Regions from separate parts of the Arthrobacter sp. JDC6 genome, predicted to be linked through region 2. Evidence: riboswitches for the same ligand, from Rfam matches in the RefSeq annotation. Region 2 holds a riboswitch; the other holds the start of a gene.

Region 1 (14,677 bases), 350 kb from region 2:
CTGATCGCGCTCGACTGGCACTCGGGCAACCGCTCGGTGCTGGTGGACCACGAGCTGTCCGGCATCGTGGTGGGCCAGACCCTTGCCACCCGGCCCGAGGACACCTACCGTGCCCTGCTGGAAGCCACGGCCTTCGGAACCCGCACCATCGTGGACGCGTTCCGCGACGCCGGGGTTCCGGTCAGGGAATTCATCGTGGCCGGTGGCCTGCTCAAGAACAGGCTGCTGATGCAGATCTACGCGGACGCCACCGGCCTGCAGCTGTCCACTATCGGCTCGGAGCAGGGCCCGGCCCTGGGATCGGCCATCCACGCCGCCGTGGCCGCGGGTGAATACGCGGACATCCGGGAAGCCGCCGCCGCCATGGGCGCCGAACCCGGCGAGGTCTACACGCCGATCCCGGAAAACGTTGCCGCGTACGAGGAACTGTTCCAGGAATACAAGGCACTGCACGACTACTTTGGCCGCGGCGGCAATGACGTGATGCACCGGCTCAAGGCCATCCAGCGCAAAGCCGCCCGGGCCAGCCTGCCCGGCTCCGCCGCCGAACCTGCCGTGGGGGTCTCCGCATGAGCACCGACACCGGGATCCTGGAAACCATCGCCCGGGTCCGGGAGGACGTGTGCGCCCTGCACGCTGAGTTGACGCGCTACGAACTGGTGGTGTGGACCGCAGGCAACGTTTCCGCCCGGGTGCCGGGCACCGACCTCATGGTTATCAAGCCCTCCGGGGTCGCCTACCAGGACCTGACCCCGGAGCAGATGATCGTGACGGACCTGCACGGCATGCCCGTCAGGGGCACCAACGTCGGTGGCGGCGGGACCGTGGACTGGGGCAACCCGCCGCTGTCGCCGTCGTCGGACACCGCAGCGCACGCCTACGTGTACCGGCACATGCCGGAGGTGGGGGGCGTGGTGCACACCCACTCCACCTACGCCACTGCCTGGGCTGCCCGGGGGGAGGCCATTCCGTGCGTGCTGACCATGATGGGCGATGAGTTCGGCGGCTCCATCCCGGTGGGCCCATTCGCGCTGATCGGGGACGACTCGATCGGCCACGGGATCGTGGAGACGCTGAAGAACTCCAATTCACCGGCGGTCCTGATGCAGAACCACGGCCCCTTCACCATCGGCAAGGACGCCCGCTCCGCGGTGAAGGCCGCCGTGATGTGCGAGGAAGTGGCCCGCACCGTCCACATCTCCCGCCAGCTGGGCGAACCGCTGCCCATCGACCAGGGCTCCATCGACTCCCTCTATGCCCGCTACCAGAACGTCTACGGCCAATAAACAACGCAGGCCAGTAATCCACGGCGCCGCCACACAACTTCCCAGGAGAATCCATGAGCACCGCAGCAAGCACCTCCCTCGACGGCTACGAGGTCTGGTTCCTCACCGGCAGCCAGCACCTGTACGGGGAGGAGGTCCTCAAGCAGGTGGCCGCCCAGTCGCAGGAGATCGCCAACCAGCTCAACGCCAATTCCGCCGTCCCGGTCAAGATCGTCTGGAAGCCGGTCCTCACCGATTCGGATGCCATCCGGCGCACCGCCCTGGAGGCGAATGCCGATGATTCCGTGATCGGTGTGACCGCCTGGATGCACACGTTCAGCCCGGCCAAGATGTGGATCTCCGGCCTGGACCTGCTGCGTAAGCCCCTGCTGCACCTGCACACCCAGGCCAACCGGGACCTGCCGTGGGCGGACATCGACTTCGACTTCATGAACCTGAACCAGGCCGCGCACGGCGACCGCGAGTTCGGGTACATCCAGTCCCGCCTGGGCATCGCCCGGAAGACCGTCGTCGGGCATGTCTCCAACCCCGAGGTGGCACGCCAGGTGGGCTCCTGGCAGCGCGCCGCCGCCGGCTGGGCCGCCGTCCGCACCCTTAAGCTGACACGCTTCGGGGACAACATGCGCAACGTCGCCGTCACCGAAGGCGACAAGACCGAGGCGGAGCTGCGCTTCGGCGTCGCCGTGAACACCTGGTCCGTCAACGAGCTCGCGGACGCCGTGCACGGCGCGGCGGAGTCCGACGTCGACGCGCTGGTGGCGGAATATACGGACCTTTACGACGTGGTGCCGGAGCTCCGCGCAGGCGCGGCCAGGCATGAATCGCTGCGGTACGGCGCCCGGATCGAGCTGGGCCTGCGCAGCTTCCTGGAGGGCAACGGCTCCGCCGCGTTCACCACCTCCTTCGAGGACCTGGGCGCCCTGCGGCAGCTTCCCGGCCTTGCGGTCCAGCGGCTCATGGCCGCCGGCTACGGCTTTGGCGCCGAAGGCGACTGGAAGACCGCCATCCTGGTGCGCGCCGCGAAGGTGATGGGTGCCGGCCTGCCCGGCGGTGCCTCCCTGATGGAGGACTACACGTACCACCTGGAGCCCGGGTCCGAGAAGATCCTGGGCGCCCACATGCTCGAGGTTTGCCCCTCCCTCACGGCGTCGAAGCCGCGCCTGGAAATCCACCCGCTGGGCATCGGCGGCAAGGAGGACCCGGTCCGCCTGGTGTTCGACGCCGATGCCTCCCCGGGCGTCGTCGTCGCCCTGTCCGACATGCGGGACCGTTTCCGCCTGGTGGCCAACGCCGTCGACGTCGTTCCCCTGGACCAGCCGCTGCCAAACCTGCCCGTGGCCCGCGCCCTGTGGGAGCCCAAGCCGGACTTCGCAACCTCCGCAGCAGCCTGGCTCACAGCCGGCGCTGCCCACCACACCGTGCTCTCCACCCAGGTGGGCATGGACGTGTTCGAGGACTTCGCCGAGATCGCCAAAACCGAACTGCTGACCATTGACCACGACACCACCATCCGGCAGTTCAAGAAGGACCTGAACTGGAACGCCGCCTACTACAAGCTGGCAGGCGGGATCTGATCCAATGGCTCGGCTGAGCTCCCGGCGCCCTCCACGGACAACAACCCCGTGACGCACGGCAAACCACGCCGGCTGCCGAGGCTTGAGGACGTGGCGGAGCTGGCCGGGGTCTCACACCAGACCGTGTCACGGGTGGTCAACAACCACCCCAACGTGAGCCCGGGGACGCGGGAAAAAGTGGAAGCGGTGATAGCCCGGCTCGGCTACCGCCGCAACACCGCAGCCCGGAGCCTGGTCACCCGGCGCTCGCAGACCATAGGGGTCCTGGGCAGCGAGCTCTCCCAGTACGGTCCTGCCAATACATTGCTGGGCGTGGAACGCGCTGCGAGGGACGCCGGATATTTCGTCAGCGTCGCCGCGTTGCGGGAGGTCAGCCGGGACGCGATCCTGGACGCCGTCAGGCACTTCCTGGACCAGTCGGTGGACGGCATCGTGGTGATCGTTCCGCACCTTGAGACGCTGGCCGCCCTGGCGGAACTTCCCATCGGGGTCCCGGTGGTGGCCGTTGGACCCGAGGGGAATGACACTGTTGGCGGCGTCAGGGTGGACCAGCGCCGCGGGGCCGAACTCGCCGTGCGGCACCTCATTGGGCAGGGGCACGTCAGGATCGGGCACGTCGCGGGCCCGCAGGACTGGATCGATGCCGTGGCGCGTGCCGACGGCTGGCGGTCCACCCTTGCCTCCGCAGGACTCGAGGCGGACCTGATCATCGAAGGTGACTGGAGCGCCGGCAGCGGCTACGCCATCGGCCGGCGGATCGCGGCCACCCGCCGGGCCACCGCCCTCTTCGTGGGCAACGACCAGATGGCCCTGGGGGTCCTGCGCGCCCTGACCGAGGCCGGCATCAAAGTGCCGCAGGACGTGTCCGTGGTGGGCTTCGACGACCAGCCCGAGGCCGGCTATTTCAGTCCGCCGCTGACGGTGGTCCGGCAGGATTTCGAGGAACTGGGCCGGCGGTGCATGCAGATGATGTTGACGGCGTTCAGCGGCGCGGAAGGACCCCGGACACTTGTCGTGGAGCCGGAACTCGTCCTGCGCAGCAGCACGGCACCGCCCGCCTGAAGAACCCGCTTGAAGAATCCGGCCGGAGATCCTGCCGGCAGCTGATTTAATCCGGGGGAGACCGGCGCGAAACGTGGCCACAACAATCGCTGCGTAGTTTTCAGTGCATGACGGCTACCCTGCTCATCCGGCTCCGCGACTGGCTGCTGGACACCTTCACCTACGAATCCGAGTCCAGTGCCGCCGGCGCCATGGCCGACGCCACCCGGTGGGGCTGGCTTCCGGCCTTGAGCGGAGTGTCCCTCGGTGCCGACCAGGCCCGGTCCGGGCATGCAGGAACAGCGGGCGGAAGCGGCGGAATGTCTGCTTAGCCACACTATTGCGCCGGTAGCGCGATAATGCCTTAAACTGCTGCACTGAGGTGCCTGAAATGGCGCTGCGCAGCAACGAAAGTGAACACGCTATGGCTACCGATTACGATGCTCCACGCAAGCAGGAAGAAGAGTCGCCGGCCGACTCTCTCGAGGCCCTCCAGGCGTCACGGGGCGGCAACGCGCAGACCGCGGTTATCGATGTCGACGAGAACGACACCGCTGAAGGCATCGACCTGCCCGGCGCCGATCTGTCCAATGAGGAACTGACCGTCATTGTGGTTCCCGAGCAGTCCGATGAGTTCACCTGCTCGTCGTGCTTCCTGGTCCGGCACCGCTCCCAGGTTGCCCGTGAAAAGGACGGCCTGAAGTACTGCCGCGACTGCGAAGGCTGAGTGTCTTCCTGATTTTTGCCGGCGCCGGCCACCTCCCCGAGGTGGCCGGCGCTGCTTTGTCCCCGGACGCCGTCGTTATCAAAATGCCCCCTCGTTTCCCGGTCCGGACACTCCTACGCTGGAAGCATCCAATGGTCTTTAGTCGTGGATGGCACTGCTATGAAGAAGTTCCTCACCTGGCTCGCGGCAATCCTGTTGGCTTCCGGGCTGGGAATCGTGGTCCAGGCGCCCGCCTCGGCGGCGCCCTACTGCGGCCTCACATGGGGCTCCCTTGCGAAGACCGGGCAGGATACGGGGACCGCATCGGTCACCAATGTCCGGACCGGGCAGCACTACTGCTTCGACCGGCTGGTGGTGGACCTCAACGGGCCCGCCGTGTCCTACACGGTGCAGTATGTGCCGCGGATTGAGCAGGAAGGCTCCGGGGCCTTCATCCCGGTACGGGGCGGCGCGCGCCTGCATATCAGCATCAAGGCGCCGTCCTACGACCAGAACGGCAACCCCACCTACAACCCGGCGGACAAGGCTGAACTCAGCAACGTGGCCGGCTACCAGACGTTCCGCCAGGTGGTTTCTGCCGGAAGCTTCGAGGGGTACACAAGCCTCGGTCTGGGCGTCCGGGCCCGCCTGCCGTTCCGGGTCTTCACCCTGGCCGGTCCCGGCCCGGGCTCGCGCCTGGTGATCGATGTGGCGCACTACTGGTGAAAACGAAAAAGGTGCCGTGCCCCTGATGGGGGCACGGCACCTTTTTCGTTCAGGCAGCGTTGTGGCGGCCTTCAGCGATCTATTCCGGCACTACCAGCGCGGGGGTGTCCCGCTTGAGGGTTTCGCCGCGGAAGAAGCCGGGGTGCGTGCGGGACATGACCAGCATGACGACGGCGCCCAGGGCCAGGATGCCGATGCCCAGGATGAACACCAGGCCCACGCCGAAGACCTCGGAACCACTGCCGAACTCCGGCGCCAGGCTGTCCACGGCGGTCTGGACGAACACCACGAACAGGCCCACGCCGCCCACCACCGGGCATACCAGCCGCAGCAGGAAGTGGCGGGTGCTGTTGAACAGGCTGTGGCGGAAGTACCAGGTGCAGGCCAGCGCGGTGAGGCCGTAGTAGAAGCAGATCATCAGACCCAGGGCCAGGATGGTGTCATTCAGGACGTTTTCGCTGACCACGTGCATCACCGCGTAGAACCCGGCGGACAGGATGCCGGCGGCGATGGTGGCGTAGCCCGGCGTCGCGAACTTCCTGCTGATCCGGCTGAACGGTTCAGGCAGGGCGCCGTAGTGCGCCATGGCCAGCAGGCTTCGGGACGGCGACATGAACGTGGACTGGAGGGAGGCCGCGGAACTGGACAGCACGGCGAGGGACATCAGGATGGCGAAGGGGCCCATGATGGGGGAGGCCAGGGCCGTGAAGATGTTCTCTTGGTTGTCGGCGTTGTTCAGGCCGTTGCCGGTGTCCCCGACGCCGGCGAACATCATGGTGGCGATGCTGACCAGGAGGTAGATGGCCAGGACGATGACGGCGGTCAGGGTGCCGGCCAGTCCGGCCGTCTTCTGGCCGTTCGCTGTTTCCTCGTTGACCGTTAGGCACACATCCCAGCCCCAGTACACGAAGATCGACAGCGAGATGCCGGCGGCAATCTGGCCGAACGTCTCGATCTTCGTGACGTCGAACCAGTCCCAGCTGAACGGGATGGCCGTTTCGGACGTGGACCAGTTGGCGAAGGCCATGGCGACGAACAGGCCCAGGACCAGAAGCTGGAAGCCCACCAGGCCGTACTGCACCACCTTGGTGGTGTGCAGCCCGCGGTAGCTGACCCAAACAGCCAGCGCCACGAACACGAAGCAGGTCAGGACGTTCAACGCTTTGTTGCCGGCCAGGTCTGCCAGTTCCGGTGAGCCGGTGAGCTGGGACAGGAAGAGGTAGAAGAAGTCGACGGCGACGCCGGCCAGGTTGGACAGCACGATGATGTTGGCGGCCAGCAGGCCCCAGCCGCCCATCCAGCCGACCCAGGGGCCGAAGGCCTTGGTCACCCAGGTGAAGGTTGTGCCGCTGTCCGGGGAGTCGGCATTGAGCTCCCGGTAGGCGAGCGAGACCAGGATCATGGGGATGAACCCGATCAGGAAGATGACTGGCAACTGGAGTCCGGCTTCATTGACGGTGGGTCCGAGTGCGCTGGTGAGGGTGTAGGCGGGGGCGATGGTTGAAATGCCCAGGACGACGACGGCGAGGAGCCCGAGCTGCCCGCCCTTGAGGCCTTTGGCGCTGACGCCGTCCGCGGACGGGGCGTGGGCGTGCGGACCGGGTTTGGCCGTACTGGTGCGGATTGTCTCTGTCATGGCACCACTTTCTGGAAGGCTGTGAGACGGAGGTCACTATATGAATGGCGTTCATTTAGTATGGGGGTGCCGGACCTGTGATGCAAGACGCAATATGAATCACATTCGTTTATGACTTCCTTTCCAAATTAGTAAGCTCACTGAGAAATTGCCGAAAGCCCTGCCGCCGCTAGGTGCTCGGCTGGTAGCGTCGGCCGTATTGGACCACTTGAGGAGGACGCATGAAAGCTTCACCGACACTGACCAACAATCTGCAGGCTGTCCTGGCCGACCTGATCGAACTGCACGTCCAGGGCAAGCAGGCGCACTGGAACATCGTGGGCACCAACTTCCGCGACCTGCACCTGCAGCTTGATGAGATCGTCGACGCTGCCCGCCAGTTCGCTGACGACACAGCCGAACGGATGCGCGCCCTGCATGCACTCCCGGACGGCCGCAGCTCCACCGTTGCCGAAACCACCAGCCTGGCCCAGTTCCCTGAAGGGCTGATCAGCACTACGGATGCCATCGAGCGGATCGTTGCCGCCATGGAAGCCGCCGTGGGCACCATGCGCAAAGTCCATGACGAGGTGGACGAGGAGGATCCCACCTCCGCGGACCTCCTGCACGAGTTCATTGCCCGGCTGGAGCAGTTTGCCTGGATGGTACAGGCTGAAAACATGAAGCCGACCGCCAAGGTCACAGCCGCCGACTCCAAGTAGCCGGCAGCCACCCGCCTGGACCCTTTGGGCGCCTGGTATCGGAATTGATCCGGTACCAGGCGCCCTTTTTGTTTCGCTTGGTCAGGCCGCTTTCGGCACCTTCCGCAGCACGACGGCGGCGAGGACTGCCGCCGTCGCCATCAGTACCAGCCCAATTGCCGCAGTGATGTGCACGCCGGAATCAAACGCTGACGCCGCAGCGTCCCGGACGGTGTCCGACAGGGAAGCGGGCAGCAGGTTTGCTGCTTCCACTGCGCCGGCAAGTGTTTCCCTCGCGCTGTGCAGGGAGGAGCCGGGCAGCATGCCGTCAAGGCCTGCGGGCAGCCGCAGGTTCTGCTGGTAGGACGCCGTCAGGATGGAGCCCAGTACCGCCGTGCCCAGCAGCGACCCCACCTCGTAGCCGGTCTCGGAGATTGCCGCGGCAGCGCCTGACTTCTCCGGCGGCGCGGACCCGAGGATGAGGTCGTTGGAGATGGTTTCGGCCGTACCCACGCCCAGTGCAAGGACCAGCAGGGCTGCCAGCAGCAGCGAGGGGCCGCCGTCGTGGTTCCCGAATGCCACCATGGTGTAGCCGGTGGCACTGAACGCCAACCCCGCTGCCACCACGTATCCCGGGCGGACCTTGCGGACCAGCGGCACCACCACCAGGCCGGCCACCACCGTGGCGGCCAGTGCCGGGATCATGGCAACGCCGGCTGCGGACGGCGTCATTCCCTCGAGGAGTTGGAGGTGCTGGGCGAGGAACAGGATGAAGCCGTTGAAGGAGAACAGGGCAAGGATGTTGGCGCTGATGGCCATGCTGAACACCCTGTTCCGGAACAGGGACATGTCCAGCAGGGGGTGCGCCAGCCGCTGCTGCCGCTGCACGAACACCGCCCCCATGGCCAGGCCGAAGGCGATGGCGCCCAGACCTGCCGCCCCTGGACCTTCGGTGGCAACTGCCTTGATCCCGTAGACAACGGGCACCATGACCAGCATGGAGAGCAGGATGCTGGGGATGTCCACCTTGCCGGGTGCCGGATCCTTCGATTCCGGGATGAGGGCCGGTCCAAACGCCAGCAGGGGGAGCATGAGGGGGACCGCCACCAGGAAGACGGCACCCCACCAGAAGTGCTCCACCAGCCAGCCGCCGAAGATCGGACCCAGGGCCGCGCCGCCGGAGAATCCGGCGGCCCAGATGGCGACGGCCAGCCTGCGGCGATTGGGCTCGGGGAAAATGTTGCGGATCAGCGACAAGGTGGACGGCATCAGCATGGCGCCGAAGAATCCCAGGGCGGCGCGGCCGGCGATGAGCCATTCCGGCGCGGGTGCAAAAGCCGTCGCAACGGACAGCGCGGCAAAGCCGATGCTGCCAAGGATGAGCAGCCTCCGCCGCCCAATCCGGTCGCCGAGGCTTCCCATTGATACCAGCAGCCCGGCCAGCACCAGGGGGTAGGCGTCAACGATCCACAGCAGCTGCACGCCCGTGGGTTCCAGGGCCCGGGCGATGGCCGGCAGCGCGAACGTCAGTGCGGTGTTGTCCACCGCCACCAGCAGCACGGGAAACATCAGCAGCCCCAGCGCCAGCCAGTCGCGCCACGGAGGACGCACGGAAGTGCTGCTTGCCTGCCCGGTTGCAGAACTCTCGATGGAAGTGGTCATGAGATAACTATACCGTCCGGACGGTATAGTTTAAAAATGCGATGGTTTTCCTTATTCCTGCACGGGGGAGGGCATGATGGAGGGCATGCCCCGAAAGCCTGTTGCCCGTGACGCGGTCCTTGACGCCTTCGAGTCCCTGCTGATTGAAGTGGGTGAGCGGGCGGCCACCCTCGATGCCGTGGCGCGCAGGGCCGGCGTATCCAAAGGCGGCCTCCTCTACCACTTTCCCAACAAGGAAGCCATGATTGCCGTGTTGCTCGACCGCCTGGAGGGCCTGGCGGGCGAGGATGCCGATGCCATGGCGTCGGCAGCTGAAGGCGCCGCGGCCTACTTCATCCGTTCCTCGGTCTGGGCGGATACCCCTTTGGACCGTGCCATCGTGGCCGCCACCCGGCTTGCAGAGGTGGCCCACGAGGAGACGCGGCGCCGCTTCGCGGCCATCCAGCAGCGCTGGCTGGACGAAATTGCTGCGGATGTGGGACCTGGGCTGGCCAAGGCAGTCCTCTATATGGGGGACGGCCTGTACTTCAACGCCATGCTGTCCGTGGCCCCTGCGCCGGCCGGGGGAGCGGCCGCTGACGTGGAGGAACTCCTGGCCGCGCTGGAACGGCTCCGCAGGTAGCTCCGTCATTTGCCGGGAGGGGTTGCCGCGTAGGACAATAGAAAGTTGTGAGGGCTGTCACCGGCCTTCATGATCCAACAAATGAATAGCCTTTGATCTGCGGCGGGAGAGTTCTGCCGGAAGTACAGGCAGGCGCCGTAGGAGCAAATCCTCCCCAGGAATCTCGCAGGCCCCCGTACCGCCGCGGCGAGGCACCTCTGGAAAGCAGCAGGCAGTCTTATTCTCTTTTGGAGAGGTAGGGACTGTTGTGCTCACCGACGGTGCAAGCGGGTCCTGCCCAGGCAGGGAACGCGGAAACTCTCAGGTCCAATACAGAGCGGGGAGGAACCCGAATAGCTGTGGCGTACCCTTCGCCGCCTGAGTAAATGGAGTTCCTTCGTGTCGGTTACCCCAGCCTCCACCACTTTCGTAGACCGCCATATCGGCGCGCGCCGCCAGGCCGACGTCGACACCATGCTCAAAGCCGTGGGCTACGACTCGGTCGATTCCCTTGTGGACACCGCGGTTCCCAAGGTCATCCGCCAGGACACCGCCCTTCGCCTGCAGGACGCCCTCAGTGAGGTTGAAGTCCTCACGGAACTGCGGAAGCTTGCCGCCAAGAACAAGACGGCGGTGCAGATGATCGGCCAGGGCTACTACGACACCGTGACTCCGCCGGTGATCCGCCGCAACATCCTGGAATCCCCGGCCTGGTACACCGCCTACACGCCCTACCAGCCGGAGATTTCCCAGGGCCGGCTTGAGGCGCTGCTGAACTTCCAGACCATGGTGCAGGACCTTGTGGGCCTGCCCATCGCCAACGCTTCGCTGCTGGATGAAGCAACGGCGGTGGCCGAGGCCGTGCTGCTGATGCGCCGCGCCAACAGGACCAAGCCCGCGGCAGACGGCAAGACCGTCCTGGACATCGACGTGCTGCCGCAGACCATCGCCATCGTGCTGGGGCGTGCGGAGGCGCTCGGCTTCGAGGTGGAGGTCGCCGACCTGTCCAAGGGCCTGCCCGACGGCGACATCAACGGGATCGTGCTGCAGCAGCCCGGCGCTTCCGGCCGCGTCTGGGACCAGTCCGCGGTGATCTCTGCAGCGAAGGACCGGGGCGCGCTGGTCACGGTCGCTGCGGACCTGCTGGCCCTGACACTGATCACACCTCCGGGCGAGCAGGGCGCGGACATTGCCGTCGGCTCAGCCCAGCGTTTTGGCGTGCCGCTGTTCTTTGGGGGCCCCCATGCCGCCTACATGGCTGTCCGCAAAGGCCTGGAGCGTTCCTTGCCTGGCCGCCTGGTTGGGGTGTCAAAGGACGACGCCGGCACGCCTGCCTACCGGTTGGCACTGCAGACCCGCGAGCAGCACATCCGCCGCGAGAAGGCCACGTCCAACATCTGCACCGCCCAGGCGCTGCTGGCCATCGTTGCGTCCATGTACGCCGTTTACCACGGCCCCGACGGCCTGAAGGCGATTGCCCAAACGGCGCACCGCCACGCCCGTAGCCTGGCGGCCTCGCTTGCGGCCGCCGGCGTCGAGGTGCTGCACACGAGCTTCTTCGACACCCTTACGGTCCGGGTCCCCGGACGGGCTGCTGGCATCATCGCCGACGCCGAGGCGCGGGGCATCAACCTGCGCAGCGTCGACGCCGACACCGTAGGCATCGCCCTCGATGAAACCACGACGGTGGCCATCGTCGCCCAGGTTGCCGACGTCTTTGGCGCCACGGTTGCCGAGGTCCAGGGCGAGGGCCAGGGCTTTGGGCTGGAGGCCGCCGTCGAGCGTTCCTCCGACTACCTGCAGCACCCGGTCTTCAACACGCACCGGTCTGAAACCCAGCTGCTGCGTTACATCCGCAAGCTCTCGGACCGCGACCTGGCGCTGGACCGCACCATGATCCCGCTGGGTTCATGCACCATGAAGCTGAACGCCACGGCCGAGATGGAAGCCATTTCCTGGCCGGAGTTTGCCTCGATCCACCCGTTCGCCCCGGACTCCCAGACCGAAGGCTGGCGCGAACTCATCGCCGGCCTGGAAGCGGACCTCGCCGAGATCACCGGGTATGACCAGGTGTCCATCCAGCCCAACGCGGGCTCGCAGGGCGAGCTCGCCGGGTTGCTCGCGATCCGCGGCTACCACCATTCCCGGGGCGAGCAGCAGCGCAACGTGTGCCTGATCCCGGCCTCGGCGCACGGTACCAACGCCGCCTCCGCCGTGCTCGCGGGCATGAAGGTGGTCGTCGTGGCCACGGCTGCCGACGGCACCATCGACCACGACGACCTGACGGCCAAGATCGAGGCCAACAAGGACGTCCTATCCTGCATCATGATCACCTACCCCTCCACCCACGGTGTCTACGATGGGGATGTCCGCGAAGTCTGTGACGCTGTGCATGCTGCCGGCGGCCAGGTCTACATCGACGGCGCCAACCTCAACGCCCTGGTAGGGCTGGCCCAGCCGGGCCAGTTCGGCGGGGACGTGTCCCACCTGAACCTGCACAAGACCTTCTGCATCCCGCACGGCGGCGGGGGACCCGGCGTCGGGCCCGTTGCCGCCAAGGCGCACCTGGCACCGTTCATGCCGGGCGACGCGAACAAGGCGGCGCACGAAGCCGGGCACGGTGTGGCGATCTCGGCGTCCCGGTTCGGTTCGGCCGGCGTGCTGCCGATTTCGTGGGCGTACGTGAAGCTGATGGGCGGTGAGGGCCTGACCGAGGCCACCAAGTCCGCGCTGCTGGCGGCCAACTACGTCGCGTCCCGCCTGAACGAGTACTTCCCGGTCCTGTACACCGGTGAAGGCGGGCTGGTGGCGCACGAGTGCATCCTGGACCTGCGCGAACTCACGGCGAAGACGGGGGTGACCGCAGAGGATGTTGCCAAGCGGCTGATCGACTTCGGTTTCCACGCCCCCACCCTGTCCTTCCCGGTGGCGGGCACGCTGATGGTGGAGCCCACCGAGTCCGAGGACCTGGCGGAGATCGACCGCTTCATCGAGGCCATGATCAGCATCCGCAAGGAAATCGACCAGGTGGCCAATGGCGACTTTGCCGTGGCGGACTCACCGCTGCGCCGCGCACCGCACACGGCGGCCGCCGTCGTCAGCTCTGACTGGGACCGCGCCTACCCCCGCGAGCAGGCGGCCTTCCCTGCCCACCACAAGCAGGACAAGTACTTCCCGCCCGTGGGCAGGATCGACGGCGCCGCCGGGGACCGGAACCTGATCTGCTCCTGCCCGCCGCTGGAAGACTTCGAAAACTAAGGACCGGCGCCATGACCGAGAAATACACCGCGCTTTACGACGAGCACAAGAAGCTTGGAGCTTCCTTCACGGACTTCGGCGGGTGGCAGATGCCGCTGAAGTACAGCTCGGAGCTTGCTGAACACCACGCCGTCCGCAAGGCTGCCGGCCTGTTCGACCTTTCCCACATGGGCGAGGTCTGGGTGACCGGCCCGGATGCCGCAGCCTTCCTGGACTACGCCCTGGTGGGAAAGATCTCCGCCATGGCCGTGGGCAAGGCCAAGTACTCGCTGATCTGCAACGAGGACGGCGGCATCATCGACGACCTCATCACCTACCGACGCCCTGCCGCGCAGGACGGCACCGACGTCTTCCTGGTGGTCCCCAACGCGGGCAATGCCACCGTGGTGGCCGCTGCCCTGCAGGAACGGGCCGCCGGGTTCGATGTTGTAGTGGAGGATGCCTCAGCCCGCACGTCGCTGATCGCCGTCCAGGGCCCCAAGGCCCAGGAACTCCTGCTGCGCCTGGTCCCGGCCGCGCAGCACGCACTGGTCACTGAGCTGAAGTACTACGCCGCTGTCAGCGTGCCCCTCCTGGTAGGCGGCGCCGGAAAGGAACTCCTGCTTGCCCGCACCGGGTACACGGGTGAGGACGGGTTCGAAATCTTCGTGGGCAACGACGATGCCCCCGCGCTGTGGCAGTCACTGATCGCCGTCGCCGACGACAGGGAACTGACCCCGGCAGGCCTCGCCTCCCGTGACTCCCTGCGCCTCGAAGCGGGAATGCCCCTGTACGGCAACGAACTGTCGCTGCAGGGCGACCCGTTCGCCGCCGGCCTCGGCCCCGTCGTCGCGCTTTCCAAGGAAGGCGACTTCGTCGGCAAAGCCGCCCTGGCCGCCAAAAAGGAAGCCGGAGCCGGCAGCGCCTCCGGCCGCCGCCTCGTGGGGCTCAAAGGCCAGGGCCGCCGCGCCGGACGCGCGCACTACCCCGTCCTCAAGGACGGCGCCACGGTTGGCGAAGTCACCTCCGGCCAGCCGTCGCCCACCCTTGGCTACCCCATCGCCATGGCCTACGTCGACGTCGAATACTCGGCACCCGGCACCGCCCTCGACGTGGACCTCCGTGGCAAGGCGGAGCCATTCGAAGTCGTCGACCTCCCGTTCTACAAACGCCAAAAGTAAGCCCTGTACCGCACCGTGGCCGGGCTTCGGGTCCGGCTCTGCCGGCCCCTGGTGCGCATGGACCGGTGTGTCGAGGCTGACAGGACGTACAGGAAGTGGGTTGAGCGGCAACCGAACCAGATTTAGTTAGGAAATACCCCGTTATGGCTGTTGGTGTCTTTGACCTGTTTTCGATCGGGATTGGGCCTTCGTCTTCGCATACTGTGGGGCCGATGCGGGCTGCTGCGGTGTTCGCTGAGGAGCTCAAGGGCCTGGGTGTCCTGGGTGATGTGGCGGGGTTGCGGGTTGATTTGTATGGGTCGTTGGCGGCGACGGGTCATGGGCATGGGACGATGACCGCCGTTTTG
Region 2 (14,677 bases):
GATGAAGCGCAGGTTGATGCCGCGGGCTTCAGCGGCGGTGATCACCTTGGCGGCCTTGCCCGGAACGCGGACGGTGAGGGTGTCGAAGAAGGAGTCCGTGACCAGTTCGCGGCCCAGTGACGTGAGTGCTGTTGCCAGGACCCTGGCCTTGTGGTGGACGGTCTCTGCGATCGCCTTCAGGCCGTCGGGGCCGTGGTAAACGGCGTAGAAGGAGGACACGATGGCCAGCAGCGCCTGGGCGGTGCAGATGTTGGACGTGGCCTTCTCGCGGCGGATGTGCTGCTCGCGGGTCTGCAGGGCCAACCGGTAGGCAGGCGTGCCGGCGTTGTCCTTGGAGACGCCCACGATCCTGCCCGGGAGGGTACGTTCCATTCCCTTTTGGACGGCCATGTAGGCGGCGTGCGGCCCCCCAAAGAACAGCGGCACGCCAAAACGCTGGGTGGAGCCGACGGCAATGTCCGCGCCCTGCTCGCCCGGAGGTGTGATCAGTGTCAGGGCCAGCAGGTCCGCAGCCACGGTGACCAGCGCGCCCCCGTCCTTGGCAGCGGCGATCACGGCGGATTGGTCCCACACGCGGCCGGAGACCCCGGGCTGCTGCAGCACGACGCCGTTGATGTCGCCGTCGGGCAGGCCCTTGGACAGGTCGGCGACCTCCACCTCGAAGCCGAGCGCCTCCGCCCGGCCCAGCACGATGGCGATGGTCTGGGGGAGGCAGTCGGCGTCGAGCACCGTCTTGCCGTCCTTCGCTGCCTTGGACCTGTTGGCGCGGCGCATCAGCAGCACGGCCTCGGCCACCGCCGTTGCCTCGTCCAGCAAGGAAGCGTTGGCTACCGGGAGCGCCGTCAGGTCCTGCACCATGGTCTGGAAGTTCAGCAGCGCCTCAAGCCGGCCCTGGGAAATCTCCGGCTGGTAGGGCGTGTAGGCGGTGTACCAGGCCGGGGATTCCAGGATGTTGCGGCGGATCACCGGCGGAGTCACGGTGTCGTAGTAGCCCTGGCCGATCATCTGGACTGCCGTCTTGTTCTTGGCGGCAAGCTTCCGCAGTTCCGTGAGGACTTCAACCTCGCTGAGGGCGTCGGTCAGCTTGAGCGCAGTTTCCTGGCGGATGGGCGCGGGGACGGCCACGTCAACCAGGCCATCCAGGCTGTCGTAGCCGATGGCCTTGAGCATGGTGTCGATGTCGGCCTGGCGGCGCGCGCCGATATGGCGGTCAACAAACGATGTTGGATGCGAATGAATCGTCATGAGGAACTCCAGATCTGGCCGGCCGAAGGTGGCACGGCGTGGGATGGGTTCCTCCCCGCTCTGTATTGGACCTGAGAGATTCCGCGTTGCCTGCTGTTGGCAGGGGACCGCTTGCACCGTCGGTGAACCAGGCAGAAGCCTGATTGCTTTCCAGAGTCGCCTCGCCGTGACGGTACGGGGGCCTGAGAGATTCCTGGGGAGGATTTGCTCCTACGGCGCCTGACCGGTGTTTCGCCGGGAGGACTCTCCCGTCACAGCTCGAAAGGCTTATTCAAATGTGGGTGATTCGGCTCACAAGGTACCGGGATAGACCCGTCCGTGGCAAATCGGGCGGCTTCCGTGCGGGGCTCGAGGGGCACGTGACGCCGTTCTTCCCCGCTTGTGTCGGGAGGGGTTTGACATTCGATCGTGACGGACACCACACTGAACCCCGGGATTGGCGCCGCCGGTGGCTGGCTCAGCGTATCCGGAGCAGCCCACCAGTCGGCGCCTGTCCCATTGCATGACCGGCCGTGGCCCAAAAAGCCTGCGGCTTCCAACTGAATACGCCTTCGACCTGCGGCGGGAGAGCCCTGCCGGGTACATCCAGCAGGCGCCGTAGGAGCAAACCCTCCCCAGGAAACTCTCAGGCCCACGTACCGCCGCGGACAGGCAACTCTGGAAAGCAGCCGGGCATGACCCTGGCTCACCGGCGGTGCAAGCGGCTTTTGCTGCGGAAACTCTCAGGTCCACTACAGAGCGGGGAGGAACCAAATCTTTTGCGGCACCCAAAAGCCGCTTTATCGATGGAGTTCCTCATGGCGATTCATCCCCCCACGTCCAACGGCGAACCAGCCCGCAGCCAAGGCGCTGCCACGGCAGCCCGCAGCGAGCCTCCCCACCTGGAGCGGCAGCTCACCAACCGGCATATCCAGCTCATCGCCATCGGCGGCGCGATCGGCACGGGCCTGTTCATGGGTTCCGGCAAGACCATCTCCGCGGCCGGCCCATCCGTGATCTTCGTATACATGATCATCGGCTTTATGCTTTTCTTCGTCATGCGGGCCATGGGTGAACTGCTGCTCAGCAACCTGAACTACAAGTCCTTCAGTGATTTCGCCGCCGATCTCCTGGGGCCGTGGGCCGGATTCTTCACCGGCTGGACGTACTGGTTCTGCTGGGTGATCACCGGAATCGCCGACGTCATCGCCATCGCAGGGTACTCAAAGGAACTTTGGCCGGCGCTGCCACTTTGGGTCCCGGGCCTGGCCACGGTGGGCATCCTGCTCCTGCTGAACCTCGCCACCGTCAAGGCGTTCGGCGAGACCGAGTTCTGGTTCGCCCTCATCAAGATCGTCGCCATCGCAGCCCTGATCATCGTGGGACTCTTCATGATCTTCACCGGTTTCCAGAGCGACGCGGGCACCGCAAGCTTCACCAACCTGTGGAGCCATGGCGGGTTCTTCCCCAATGAGTTCATGGGCTTCGTGGCCGGATTCCAGATCGCAGTCTTCGCCTTCGTAGGCATCGAACTGGTGGGAACCACCGCCGCCGAGGCCAAGAACCCCGAGCGCACGCTGCCCAAGGCCATCAACGCCATCCCCGTCCGCGTGCTGCTCTTCTATGTCGGTGCGCTGGTCATCCTGATGGCGGTCACCCCGTGGACCCAGTTCGCCGCCGGCCACAGCCCCTTTATCGGGATGTTCTCCCTGGCCGGCCTCGGCGCCGCGGCCACGGTGGTCAACCTGGTGGTCCTGACTTCGGCGATGTCCTCCGCGAACTCCGGCATCTACTCCACGTCCCGCATGGTCTTCGGCCTGGCCCAGGAAGGCGACGCCCCCGGTATCTTCAGCCGGCTCTCCACGAGGAAGGTGCCCAGCAACGCGCTGTTCCTGTCCTGCGTCCTGCTGCTGTCCGGCGTCGTACTCATGTATGCCGGCCAGGATGTTGGCATGGCCTTTGAAATGGTGACCACCGTGTCTGCGGTCTGCTTCGTCTTCGTCTGGTCGATCATCCTCGCCAGCTACATCTCCTTCCGGCGCCGCCGGCCGCACCTGCATGCGGCGTCGAAGTTCAAGATGCCCGGTGGCATTCCCGCCGTGTGGGTGGTGTACGCATTCTTCGCCTTCGTCCTTTGGGCCCTTACCACCCAGCCCGACACTCTCGTTGCACTGCTGGTAACCCCTATCTGGTTCGTCATCCTGGGCGTGGCTTGGGCCATTCTGCGGCGCCGTCCCGCCCACCTGGCCCGCTTCGAGGTCTTCCGTGCCGAGCTTCAGGCAGACCGGGCCACTGCCGCGCGCAGCGGCGGCCAGGACGCCGGGGCGGCGGGGCGCGAGGTCCAGCAGGCCGGGAAGTAACGTCCGACGGCGGGTTGCAGCGGCGGCGGTGAGGTGCAGGTACCGCATCCTGCCGCCGCAGCCCGCCGGACGAAGCCACGGCCCGGAAGTTAAGCATGCTTAGTGTCTATCCACATAGGATGGAAAGGCACGGCAGCCTACCCGCTGCAGGTCGATTTGAATGAAGGTGACCATGGCCCGGCGCAGCAACCCCGCAGTACGCATCGCACAGGAAACCGCCCACAACGCAATGTTTGACGCCGAGGGCAAGCCCAAGCCCGGCGTCCACAACATGCTCCTGAAAGCAGTGCAGATCCAGCGGCCCCTGGTGGTTGGCTACATCCGCAGGCTCCAGAAGAGGCATCCGCGGGCGACGGCCGCGCAGCTGGCGGACATCGCAGAGCGCGACTACCTGCGGGCTGTTGCCGGAGGGGGAGCCCTGGTGGGTGCCACCGCCGTCGTCCCCGGCGTTGGAACCGTGGCGTCGCTGGGACTTTCCGCAGCCGCCACCGTTGGCTTCCTGGAAGCCACAGCCCTGTACGCAACCTCGCTGGCTGAACTGCACGGCATCCGGCTGACCAACCCGGAAAAGGCCGGCACCATGGTCATGGCCATCATGCTCGGCGAGGAGGGCACCGCCCTGCTGGGAACGCTCAGCGGCCAGGCATCCGGCGGCGCCACCAACACCTGGGGCAACGCGCTGTCCAAATCCATGGTGGTGCCGGGTTTCGGCAGCGTCCGGAAGAGGATCCAGCATGCCTTCCTCAAGAACCTGCTCAAGCGCCAAGGGACTGCCTTGTTCGGGCGGGCCCTCCCGTTCGGCATAGGGGCCGTTGTCGGCGGAGCCGGTAACCTCGTGATGGGCCGTGCGGTGGCCAAGAATGCCCGGGAGGCGTTCGGGCCGATGCCGGACACCATTCCCGGGGAGCTGACTTCCGCTGCCGGGCCGGACAACCTGACGCTGGAAGGCAACATCATTGGATCTCAACGCTGACGTAGGCCAATCATTCGGCTCCTGGACCGCGGGAGGCGATCCGGCGATGCTCCAGCTGGCAACCAGCGCCAACGTAGCCTGTGGCCTCCACGCGGGGGATCCCGTCACCATGCTCGACAGCTGCAGGGCCGCGTACGAACTTGATGTCACCGTCGGCGCGCACCTGGGCTACCGGGACCTGGCCGGCTACGGGCGCCGCATGCTTGGCATGAGCTTCGACGAGCTCTTCGGGGACGTGCTGTACCAGCTGGGCGCGCTCGACGGGGTTGCGCATGCCGTGGGCGCCTCCGTGGACTATGTGAAGGCGCATGGAGCGCTGTACGACACCACGATCCATGACGCCGAGCAGGCCTCCGCCGTAGTGGCTGCGGTCAACGCCTACGATCCAGGCCTTCCGTTCCTGGGCTTCCCGGGCTCGGAGCTGCTGAAGCAGGCCAAGGAAGCCGGGCACCCGGTGTTCGTTGAGGCTTTCGCCGACCGTGCCTACCTCGCCGACGGCAGCCTGGTGCCGCTCTCCGAGGACGATGCCGTCCTGTACGACGTCGATGCGGTGGTCGAACGGGCCGTCCGCCTGGCCACGCAAGGCGAAGTGGTTGCCGTGGACGGATCCGTAATTGCGGTACGGCCCGACTCCCTGTGCATTCACGGTGGGACCCCTGACGCCGTAGAAATGGCGGCCCGGATCAGGGCGGGACTTCAGGACGCAGGCGTCGGGCTGGAGTCCTTCGCCTAGGAGCCTGCAGCCGTACGGCGGCCCGGCTTCTTTCCAACAATTCCAGCGTCACTCCAGCCCTCCGTGCCGCCGTCGTACGTCTTATCGACACGCACATTCCTTTTCGCACCCCAAATATCCCCAGCGAAAAGGAAGATGCGCAGCGCCAAGATGAATCCCGAGCGAAAAGGAAGATGCGCAGCGCCAAGTCCACCCGGGACCTACAGCAGCGGAAAACTACCCAAAGATCAGCTGTGCCACCGTGAAAATCCCCAGCCCGGCCAGGGACCCCACCACGGTGCCGTTGATGCGGATGAACTGCAGGTCCTTACCCACCTGGAGCTCGATCTTCTGCGAGGTTTCCTCGGCATCCCACCGAGCCACGGTGTCCGTAATAACGCCTGCGATGTCCGAACGGTAGGTGCGGACCAGGTACCCGGCGGCGTCACCGATCCATGCGTTGACCTTCCCGGCCAGTTCGGGGTCGTCCACGAGCCGTGACCCAAAATCGCGCACCGCAGCCTTGAACTTGATGGTGAGTTCGCTGTCCGGATCATCCACGGCGCCCAGCAGCGCGTTCTTGACCGTTCCCCAGGTCCGCGAGGCCAGTTCGCGCACTTCGGGGTCGCCCAGGACCTGCGCCTTGATGTCTTCCGCGCGCGCAATCATCGCGGGGTCATGCTGCAGGTCCTGTGCCAGGTCGTTGAGGTACTTGTCGATTGACTGCCGCACCTGGTGGCGGGGGTCAGCCTGGACGGCACGGACGAACTTCAGGATCTCGATATAGACCTTGTCGCCCACCAGTCCGTCCACGAACTGCGGAACCCACGTGGGGGAGCGGTCGGACACCAGGCGGGTGACGGTTTCGTGGTTGTCGTCCACCCAGTCCGCCGCGCGGTCCACCAGCAGGTCCACCAGCGTGTGATGGTGCCCGTCATGGAAGATGCGCTCCGCCAGCCTGCCCACGGGAGGTCCCCACGGCGGGGTGAGCAGATGCTTGCGCACCATGCCCTCGATGACGGCCTGGACGTCGTCGTCATTCAAAACCTTGAAGGCGCCGCGGATAACGGCAGCTCCCTCCTTGGCCACTCGTTCGGCACCACCAGGGCCGGCCAGCCAAACGCCGGCCCGCCGCGCGATGTTGACGCTGGCCAGCTTCTCCTGGACCACCTGCTCGGAGAGGAAATTGGTCTCCACGAACTCGCCCAGCGAGGCCCCGATCTGGTCCTTCCGGCGGGGAATGATGGCGGTGTGGGGAATCTTGATGCCCATGGGGTACTTGAACAGGGCCGTCACGGCGAACCAGTCGGCCAGCGCGCCCACCATTCCGCCCTCGGCCGCCGCGCGCACATACTGCAGCCACGGGTAGTCCTTCTGCAGCGCGAACGCAAAGACAAAAATCACGGCCATGGCGATCAGCAGGCTCAGCGCCAGCAGCTTCATCTTCCGCAGCGCTGCCGCTTTCTCGGCGTCGCCGGCACCGGGCTGGCGGCTTACGACGGCGCCTGCCGCCACAGTGCCAGGGCGCACCTGCTGTGCGGCCTCGGCGGGGGGATCCTGCCTGGTTGGCCCAGTAGTTGCCTCAGAGTTCACCTGCATGTGCCAAGCCTAGCCCCGAAGGCGGGGGCCGGTCGGCTACCGTGTGTCCATGACAATTGACGAGTCAGTGCCGCAGCGGCCGCTGGTCTTTGCCCATCGTGGTTCCAGCGGCGCATACGCCGAACACACCCGGGCCGCCTACCTGCAGGCATTGGCTGACGGGGCCGACGGGGTGGAGTGCGATGTCCACCTCACCCGGGACCAGCACCTGGTCCTGCTCCATGACGCCAACCTGGACCGGACGTCGGACGGGACCGGGCCGGTGGCTGAACGGACCCTGCGCGAGCTGCACCAGCTGGACTTCTCATCCTGGAAGGGGGTCCGCATTCCCGAAGAGTATGGAGCACGTTCGGAACAGCTGCTGACCCTCCCGGAGCTGCTGGACATCCTCCGCGGGGCGGGCCGCCCGGTGAAACTCGCCATCGAGCTCAAGCATCCCAGTCCCTACCAGCTCAAACTGGAGGACCGCGTGCTGGAGGTGCTCCGCAGCGAGGGCTGGGACCCGCAAAGCTCCACCGTGGACAACGTGGCCGTGACCTTCATGAGCTTCAGCCCGGACTCGGTCCGCCACCTGCTCCAGTCCGTCCCGCCGCAATACATCTGCCAACTGGTGGACGACCTCACCATCCATGAGATCCGCGGCGGTCTGGGCCTGGGCCTCATTACGGGGAGCGCCGTCGCCAACCTCATGAAGGCCACCCAGCTGGAGGGTGAACGGATCCTGGACGACCGGGAAGTAGGAATGGCCGGCCCCGGCATCGACTACGTCAGGGAGCGCCCGGCCACAATCCGCCGATGGCTGGACTCCGGGCGGCGCTTCCGGGTGTGGACCGTGGACTCCCCGGAGGATGTGGCACTTTGCCAGGAGCTGGGCATCCACGAGATCACCACCAACGTGCCGGCCCGCGTCCTGGACCAGCTCCACGCAGCCTCTCCGCAGGGAAAGTAGGGCGGACGTGGACGCGCACCACGTCAATCCGCTCCCGTATTCGCCCCGACGCTGGTGGGCCGGCGCCCTCGACGTCGAAGGCCTGGCACTGTACTCGGTGGGAGCCGCGGCGGAAGCGCTGAACGTGTATGCGCGCACGCCCGGCCGGTTCAGCACTACGCCGGCGCTTACCGCGGCTGCCTTCGATTCCTTCGGCCACCTGCGGATTGCCGGACGCAAGCCACAGGGATTCGCGCCCCTGTCGGGCTTCCGGCAGACCCGCGATGGCTGGATCCGGCTCCACGCCAACTACCCGCACCACGAGCAGCGGCTGCTGCGCGCCTTGGGAGCCGCCTCCGCGGAAGGGGCGGAACAGGCTCTTCGTTCCATGGCGGCGCTTGAGGCTGAGGCCGCCATCCAGGGCCACGGCGGGATCGCTGCGGCCGTGAGGACGCGTGACGAATGGCTTGCGTCCGGCATGGGCCGGGCGGCGGGATCCGGACCCTGGATTGCCGTGGAGCATACCGACGGCACCACGGCCGGTCTGGGACTGCAGGACTTTGCCGCGGCGGCTACTACGGCAGGCGGCGAGGGCATCGGTGGCGGCCACAAACCGCCGCTGGAGGGGCTGCGGGTCCTGGACCTGACCCGGGTGATTGCAGGGCCGGTGGCCACCCGCCTGCTTGCAGCATTGGGAGCCGACGTCCTGCGGATCGACCCGCCAGCCTTCCCGGAAATCGAAGACCAGTTCGTGGACACCGCGTTCGGCAAGCGCAGCGCGGAAGCCGATCTGGGGCTTCCGCAGAACCAGCACAGCCTCCAGCAGCTCCTGGCCCGCGCCGACGTCGTGGTCACGGGTTACCGGCACGGCGCCCTGGACCGTTTCGGGCTCAACCCGCGGGAACTGCTGGCCTCGCACCCTCGGCTGGTGGTGGTCACCCTCAACAGCTGGGGGAGCGCCGGGCCATGGAGCGGTATGCGCGGTTTTGACAGCATTGTCCAGGCCGCCTGCGGAATCGCGCACGTGTACGGGAAGGACAATGACGACGGCGGGTGGCGCCCGGGTGCCCTGCCTGTCCAGGCGCTGGACCACGCCACAGGATACGGGGTGGCTGCGGCGGCCGTCCGCCTCCTGGACCGACGCCGGGCGGCTGGGATGGGTGCCTGTGCGCACCTGTCCCTTGCCCGCACCGCCGAGGAACTGTTTTCCCTTCCAATGGGCACCGAAGCAGGGGACACCGAACCAGGGGTCACTGACGGCCCGGCAGAGCTACCCGGACCCCACCACAACTCCATGGACAGCACCTACGGGCAGCTCCGCTACGTCGGTCCACCGTTGCTGGACGCGGGCCGGCCGGTGGACTACCTGTCCCCGCCGCCCCCGTATGGAAGCTCTCCGCCCGCCTGGAATTGAGGGACCTTGCCTCACAGGCCGGTTTCTGGCGGCCACCGTGGCTGTGATTGAGTGGTTCCATGCCTCTTCCCTGGTCCGGTCCTGCAGTCAGGGGCTTGTCCGTACCGAACTGTTCCCTTCAGGGCCCCGCCGTTCAGACCCTGTCCGCGGCTGCCATGGGAGCCCTCCTGCTGGCCAGTGCGGGCAAGCACTTCAGGGATCCCGGCTTCTACCGCGACGTCGTTCCGGACTACCTCTGCCGCCGGGACGCGGAACCGGATCCGGAACCCGGTGCGGCCCACACTGTGGTGCCCAACCATCCTGTGCCCAACCATCCCCTGGCCGTCCTGTCCCGGGATGAGTGGATCGCCGTGAGCGGACTGCTGGAGCTGGCCGCCGCCGTCGGAATCCTCCTCCCGCCTACCCGGAAGCTGACCGCCACCGCCCTCACAGCGATGTTTACCGCATTCCTGGCGGGACACGCTGACGCACTGGCGAAGGCTTACGGTCCGCAGGGTACGCCCCGCCGGCGGAAGATCCACACCGTGCGGTTGCCGCTCCAGGCACCGTTGATCCTCTGGGCCTGGAGCCTCCGGAAGCCCATCCAAAAGGCACGCAAACCTGGAGGCTGGGTGTGAAACTCCTGGCCTCGCCGGCGGTCAGGGTGGCGATTTCCATCAGCATCGCCACCGGCCTTTACGGGGTGTCCTTCGGAGCGCTCGCAGTGACCTCGGGGCTCAACCTGTGGCAGACCATGGCCCTGAGCCTGCTCCTCTTCAGCGGTGGTTCGCAGTTCGCGTTTATTGGTGTGGTGGCAGGTGGAGGTTCGGGCATCGCCGCAATGAGCGCAGCAACCCTGTTGGGCATGCGCAACGGCATCTACGGCATGCAGTTGAACGCACTGCTGCGGCCCACCGGCTGGCGTAAGTTTGTCGGCGCGCAGCTGACCATCGACGAATCAACGGCCACCAGCACGGGCCAGACGGACCCGGCCGAGCAGCGGCGGGGATTCTGGGCTGCAGGGATCGGCATCTACGTGCTGTGGAACCTCTTCACCGCCGTGGGCGCGCTCGCCGGGAGCGGACTGGGCGATCCCAAGCAATGGGGGCTCGACGGCGCCGCGGTGGCCGCCTTCCTGGCGTTGCTCTGGCCGCGGCTTAAGGGCCGCGAACCCATTGCCATCGCGGTGGTGTGTGCGGTGGCCACCGTTGTCGCCGTTCCCTTCGTGCCGGCGGGGGTGCCCATCCTGGTGGCCGCCCTGGTGGCCGCGCTGGTGGGCTGGTTCAGCCACGGCCGGCGCGACGAGGGCCTTGAGCCGGACGTCGAGCCCTATGGCGGACACCGTGACCATCACCCTGGCCGGCAGCAGGACGCAAGCCGCCCGTATCCGGGTGCGCAGGGGAGCGAAGGCACGGATCCGGGGGCAGGCGCATGAGCCTGTGGATCTGGCTGCTTCTTGCCTGCGCGCTGGCGTACGCCTGGAAGATCGTGGGCTACTTCGTGCCCGCCAGGTTCCTCGAGGACCCGCGCACATCCCGGGTTGCGGGCACCATGACCATCGGCCTGCTGGCCTCCCTTACCGTGGTGAATGCCGTCGTGTCTGGCCAGGGACTCGCGGCTGACGCCAGGCTGGGGGCGCTTGCCGCGGCCGCACTCGCGCTGGCGTTCCGCGCACCCTTCCTGGTGGTGGTCATCGCCGGGGCCGGTACCGCTGCCCTGCTGAGGGCATTGGGCTGGAGCTAGTTTGGCAGGCGTCTGCATAAATTAGTGATGGGGGTCACTTCCCCGGCGCGGCGGCGGCTGTACTATGAAATCGGCTTATGCAGTTGGCCATGGCATTCCTACGAACGGCGACCATGGAAAATCAGCTGTATCCCGCAGGCGGCTTGGCGGGCAGACCCCGCCACAAGGACGCCCGACGGCGGGCGGGCCTCCCAGCCAAACGCTTCTTCAGGCGCTTTTCCCGCCTTTCGGACGTGCCGGAAGAGGACCTGGAAATTCTCGCCCAAAGGCTCCGGGAGGCATTCGACCTGGACCCGTCGTCGTCCGTTCCAGCGCTGCAGGCCCTGGTGCGTCAGGAACTCCGCAAGCGGGCAGACGCGGGCAACGCCTAGCGGGCCAGCATCGCGGGGCCAGGTGTGGTGGACTGGAGGAGATGCAGCCCACACCAGGCGGCCACCAAAGGAGGAATCGAGATGGACGAACAGTCACGGCCTGATAAGCCGCAGGACGGCCAGGGCACAGAGGACACCGAAGGGAAGGCTGGGGGAGCGCGCAGCGCCGGAATTCCTGCCGCTGAGCAAACCGGCAAGCTGCGGCCCGCCTACCTGGACCCACGCGGCTCCGAGGCAACGCGTGAATTACGGGACACTGCACGGCGGCGCCGGGATGCCGAGGAGAAACTCCAGCAGCACCTGATGGAGGCGAAGCACCACATCCCCAACGAGTTCCATGAGCACCATGACCACGAACCCCAGTCACACGGGCATCCTGAGCCAGGACAGCCATCAGAACAGCCCCGGCCCGGCACCCAAGGCGGAGAAACCGGCACTGGAGAAAACGGGGAAAATCCCTGACGGAACGCTCCCGATACCGGGGAAACACTCCTGACAGCCGGGCAGCGCCGGCCGGCTGTCAGGGGCTCGATACAGCGGTAGCTACGCCACGCCGTGGGCTGCGCCGTCGGGCGAGACCGACCTGCGGCAGCTTTCTTCCACGCCCATCTCGTACCACACCTGCGCGCCGAACTCGGGCTCGGGGGTATCAAGGTTTTGGTACAGGGCGTCAAGCAATTCGACGAGTTCCGCGGTTGTCAGCGCAGGGAGGACTTCTTCCGGCCCACGGGCGTCAGTGAGGTAGTGGAAGAGTTTTGATCTGGTCATCGCAGCGCGGCGGTTGCAGGGTGGATACGCAGGAAAAGTTCCATGGGTCGCTCCATCTCGGACTATTCGAGGCTGGCTGCCTAACCCCGCTCTGAGTTTATTGCACGTGTTGTGTGCCGACAATGGTGCCCCCGGGGATGCCGGGTACTGCGGCAGCAGGGACGGGCACCAGCACGGGAAGCGGGCGTGGCGGGCGGACCGTACGGATGGCGTCCTCGACCAGTGCCAGCGGACGGCGCCATGCATCGGAGCCCGGCTCCATGGTGTCGACAACGCCGATCAGCATGGCCAGCAGCCGGAACATGTCCGTCATGGTGATGTCCGTGCGCAGGCTTCCCTGGCCTTGCCCGCGCACCAAAAGGATGCTGATCGACTCCATGAGGGACCCGGTAATGCCGGTGAGGAGTTCGCGCCGGCCCGCCACAGCGCACAGCAGGTTGGCGTCGTCGCTTGCCGCAGCCATCAGGGCCTCGAGCACGCGCAGCAGCCCGGCAGCGGCATCGATATCGGCCAGGGCGCCGTCCATGACGGGATCCACGGTAAGCCGGAGCTGCCGGTTCAGTGCCGCCAGGACCAGTTCTTCCTTGTCCGCGAAGTTGCGGAACAGGGTTGCGGGGCCAACGCCCGCGGTGGATGCGATGGTTTGGAGCGGTACTTCCGGGCCGAACTCCCGGAAGCACTGGCGCGCCGCCGTGATGATTTTGTCCACGTTCCGCGCTGCGTCTGCGCGGAGGGGCTTACGGGCGACTGCGAGGCTCATGCCCAAAAGGGTAGCAACGGAGTCTTCGGCCACCATGGTTACTCCGGGGTAGGAGCTTATGTGACGGCGCGCTCCCGCGTTTGGGCCTGCGGCAGTCCGGGGACCGCGTGCGAAACTTGGAGGCATGTTGCTTGCATTTTCTGTTGCTCCGTCAGGCGTTCCCAGCGAAGGTTCCCGGCCAAACGATGCGTCCGTGCACGACGCCGTTGCAGCCGCCGTGAAGATCGTCCGGGAATCCGGGCTGCCCAACCAGACCGATTCCATGTTCACCACCATTGAGGGTGAGTGGGATGAAGTGTTCGACGTCGTAAAGCGCGCCACCGAGGCGGTCGGACGCTACGGCAGCCGCGTCTCACTGGTGATCAAGGCCGACATCAGGCCCGGTTACAGCGGCGAGTTGACGGCAAAGGTGGACCGCCTCGAAAACGCCATGGCCCAGGAGTCCTAAGCCTGTCCTGAGCCTCCGCGCCGGGGCTGGCGTGGGCCCGGCTAAAGTGTCTGGACCGCCGGAACGCCGCGTGCCAAACTGTGCCCATGTTCGAGCACAAACCCCGGCCGGAATGGATTGCCACCGAGGAGTTCCTGTCCCGCACTGTGGTGCATCCGGACGAGGCGGTCCAGCAGGCCATCCGCACTGCGGCTGACGCCGGCATGCCGGCCATTGAGGTGGCGCCAAACGCCGGGAAGCTCCTGAAGCTCCTGGTCCAGTTGTCCGGCGCCCACCGCATCCTGGAGATCGGGACCCTGGCGGGTTACAGCACCATCTGGATGGGCCGCGGCCTTCCCCACCACGGCAAGCTCGTCACCTGCGAATACCTGCCGCAGCATGCAGAAGTGGCGTGGGCCAACATCGACGCCGCCGGCCTGGGTGAAAGGGTGGAAATCCGGCTGGGCCCCGCGCTGGAAACCCTGGCTGCCCTCGAGGAAGAGGACAGGGAGCCGTTCGACTTCATCTTCATCGACGCCGATAAGCAAAACAACAGCCGCTACCTCGACTGGGCCGTCAAGCTGGGCAGGCCGGGTGCGGTGGTGGTCCTGGACAACACGATCTGGGAAGGGGCCGTCCTGGACCCGGACATGGACCCGGTCAACGCGCCAGGAATCATCGACGCACTCCGGCTGCTCGGCAACCACCCGCGCCTGGACGCCACTGTCATCCAGACAGTGGGTTCCAAGGGGTGGGACGGGTTCGCGCTGGCGCGCATCCTCCCGCAAAAACAGTAAGTAAGCTGTGGAGATGCGTCCGGCGCAGTGCCGGGCATCGTAGAGGGAGGGCTTTTTGCACGCGGCACCTGCTCCTGTACTCCTGGACTCCACGCCCGCAGATTTTTCGCCATGGGTTCCGCTGGTCGAATCCGTCGCCGCCGCAACGGGTGACGTCCCTGCCCTGCTGGCCCTTGCCGTCGAGGCCGGGCGGACGTGGCCGCTGCCCGGTGAGGGGCGGACCGCCGTGTTGTGGGAACTCCTGGCTTCCGTGGCTGCCACCGATGTGGCCGCGGCCCGGGTGCTTGAGCCGCACCTCGACGCCGTCGCCATTCTTGCCCAGGCTGCCCACGCAGCTGAGCCCGGACACCCGTTCCCGGACGGGAGCAGCGATGCCGCTTGGGGCGTCTTCGCCGCAGAGGCACCGGGTGCCCGGCTCGAAGCGCATTCCGCAGGTGCCGGCACCACCCTCAGCGGGTCCAAGCCGTGGTGTTCCCTCGCCGCGGCCCTGGACTGCGCGGTGGTCACCGCCCACACGGACGACGGCGGCAGGGCGGCCTTCGCGGTCAATCTTCGCCATCCCGGCGTGGCATGTGAGGAACCGGAGTGGATCGCGCGCGGGCTCCAGGAAATCCCCAGCGGA

The links. A riboswitch is a leader RNA that binds a small molecule or an ion and turns the genes downstream of it on or off. The one in region 2 is predicted to bind glycine.
Region 1: another riboswitch for glycine. It lies ahead of gcvP (aminomethyl-transferring glycine dehydrogenase); the one in region 2 lies ahead of cycA (D-serine/D-alanine/glycine transporter).

Annotation. Positions count from the first base shown of each region.
Region 1 covers NZ_CM151278.1:3,624,378-3,639,054, reverse strand. Annotated here, with positions in the region: gene araB (ribulokinase) at 1-573, shown strand, start outside; gene ACV095_RS16835 (L-ribulose-5-phosphate 4-epimerase) at 570-1,286, shown strand; gene araA (L-arabinose isomerase) at 1,340-2,860, shown strand; gene ACV095_RS16825 (LacI family DNA-binding transcriptional regulator) at 2,909-3,922, shown strand; gene ACV095_RS16820 (hypothetical protein) at 4,030-4,233, shown strand; gene ACV095_RS16815 (DUF4193 domain-containing protein) at 4,326-4,628, shown strand; gene ACV095_RS16810 (AMIN-like domain-containing (lipo)protein) at 4,788-5,333, shown strand; gene ACV095_RS16805 (APC family permease) at 5,413-6,969, opposite strand; gene ACV095_RS16800 (Dps family protein) at 7,191-7,670, shown strand; gene ACV095_RS16795 (MFS transporter) at 7,752-9,311, opposite strand; gene ACV095_RS16790 (TetR/AcrR family transcriptional regulator) at 9,397-9,933, shown strand; glycine riboswitch at 10,027-10,124, shown strand; glycine riboswitch at 10,151-10,258, shown strand; gene gcvP (aminomethyl-transferring glycine dehydrogenase) at 10,312-13,170, shown strand; gene gcvT (glycine cleavage system aminomethyltransferase GcvT) at 13,182-14,330, shown strand; gene ACV095_RS16775 (L-serine ammonia-lyase) at 14,474-14,677, shown strand, end outside.
Region 2 covers NZ_CM151278.1:3,976,681-3,991,357, reverse strand. Annotated here, with positions in the region: gene gcvP (aminomethyl-transferring glycine dehydrogenase) at 1-1,245, opposite strand, end outside; glycine riboswitch at 1,406-1,506, opposite strand; glycine riboswitch at 1,798-1,896, shown strand; glycine riboswitch at 1,897-1,992, shown strand; gene cycA (D-serine/D-alanine/glycine transporter) at 2,043-3,584, shown strand; gene ACV095_RS18465 (hypothetical protein) at 3,757-4,557, shown strand; gene ACV095_RS18460 (LamB/YcsF family protein) at 4,541-5,290, shown strand; gene ACV095_RS18455 (DUF445 domain-containing protein) at 5,507-6,868, opposite strand; gene ACV095_RS18450 (glycerophosphodiester phosphodiesterase) at 6,918-7,817, shown strand; gene ACV095_RS18445 (CoA transferase) at 7,825-9,210, shown strand; gene ACV095_RS18440 (DoxX family protein) at 9,366-9,827, shown strand; gene ACV095_RS18435 (AzlC family ABC transporter permease) at 9,824-10,624, shown strand; gene ACV095_RS18430 (AzlD domain-containing protein) at 10,621-10,932, shown strand; gene ACV095_RS18425 (hypothetical protein) at 11,166-11,303, shown strand; gene ACV095_RS18420 (hypothetical protein) at 11,385-11,765, shown strand; gene ACV095_RS18415 (hypothetical protein) at 11,847-12,071, opposite strand; gene ACV095_RS18410 (TetR/AcrR family transcriptional regulator) at 12,169-12,831, opposite strand; gene ACV095_RS18405 (thiamine-binding protein) at 12,956-13,279, shown strand; gene ACV095_RS18400 (O-methyltransferase) at 13,366-14,055, shown strand; gene ACV095_RS18395 (hypothetical protein) at 14,111-14,677, shown strand, end outside.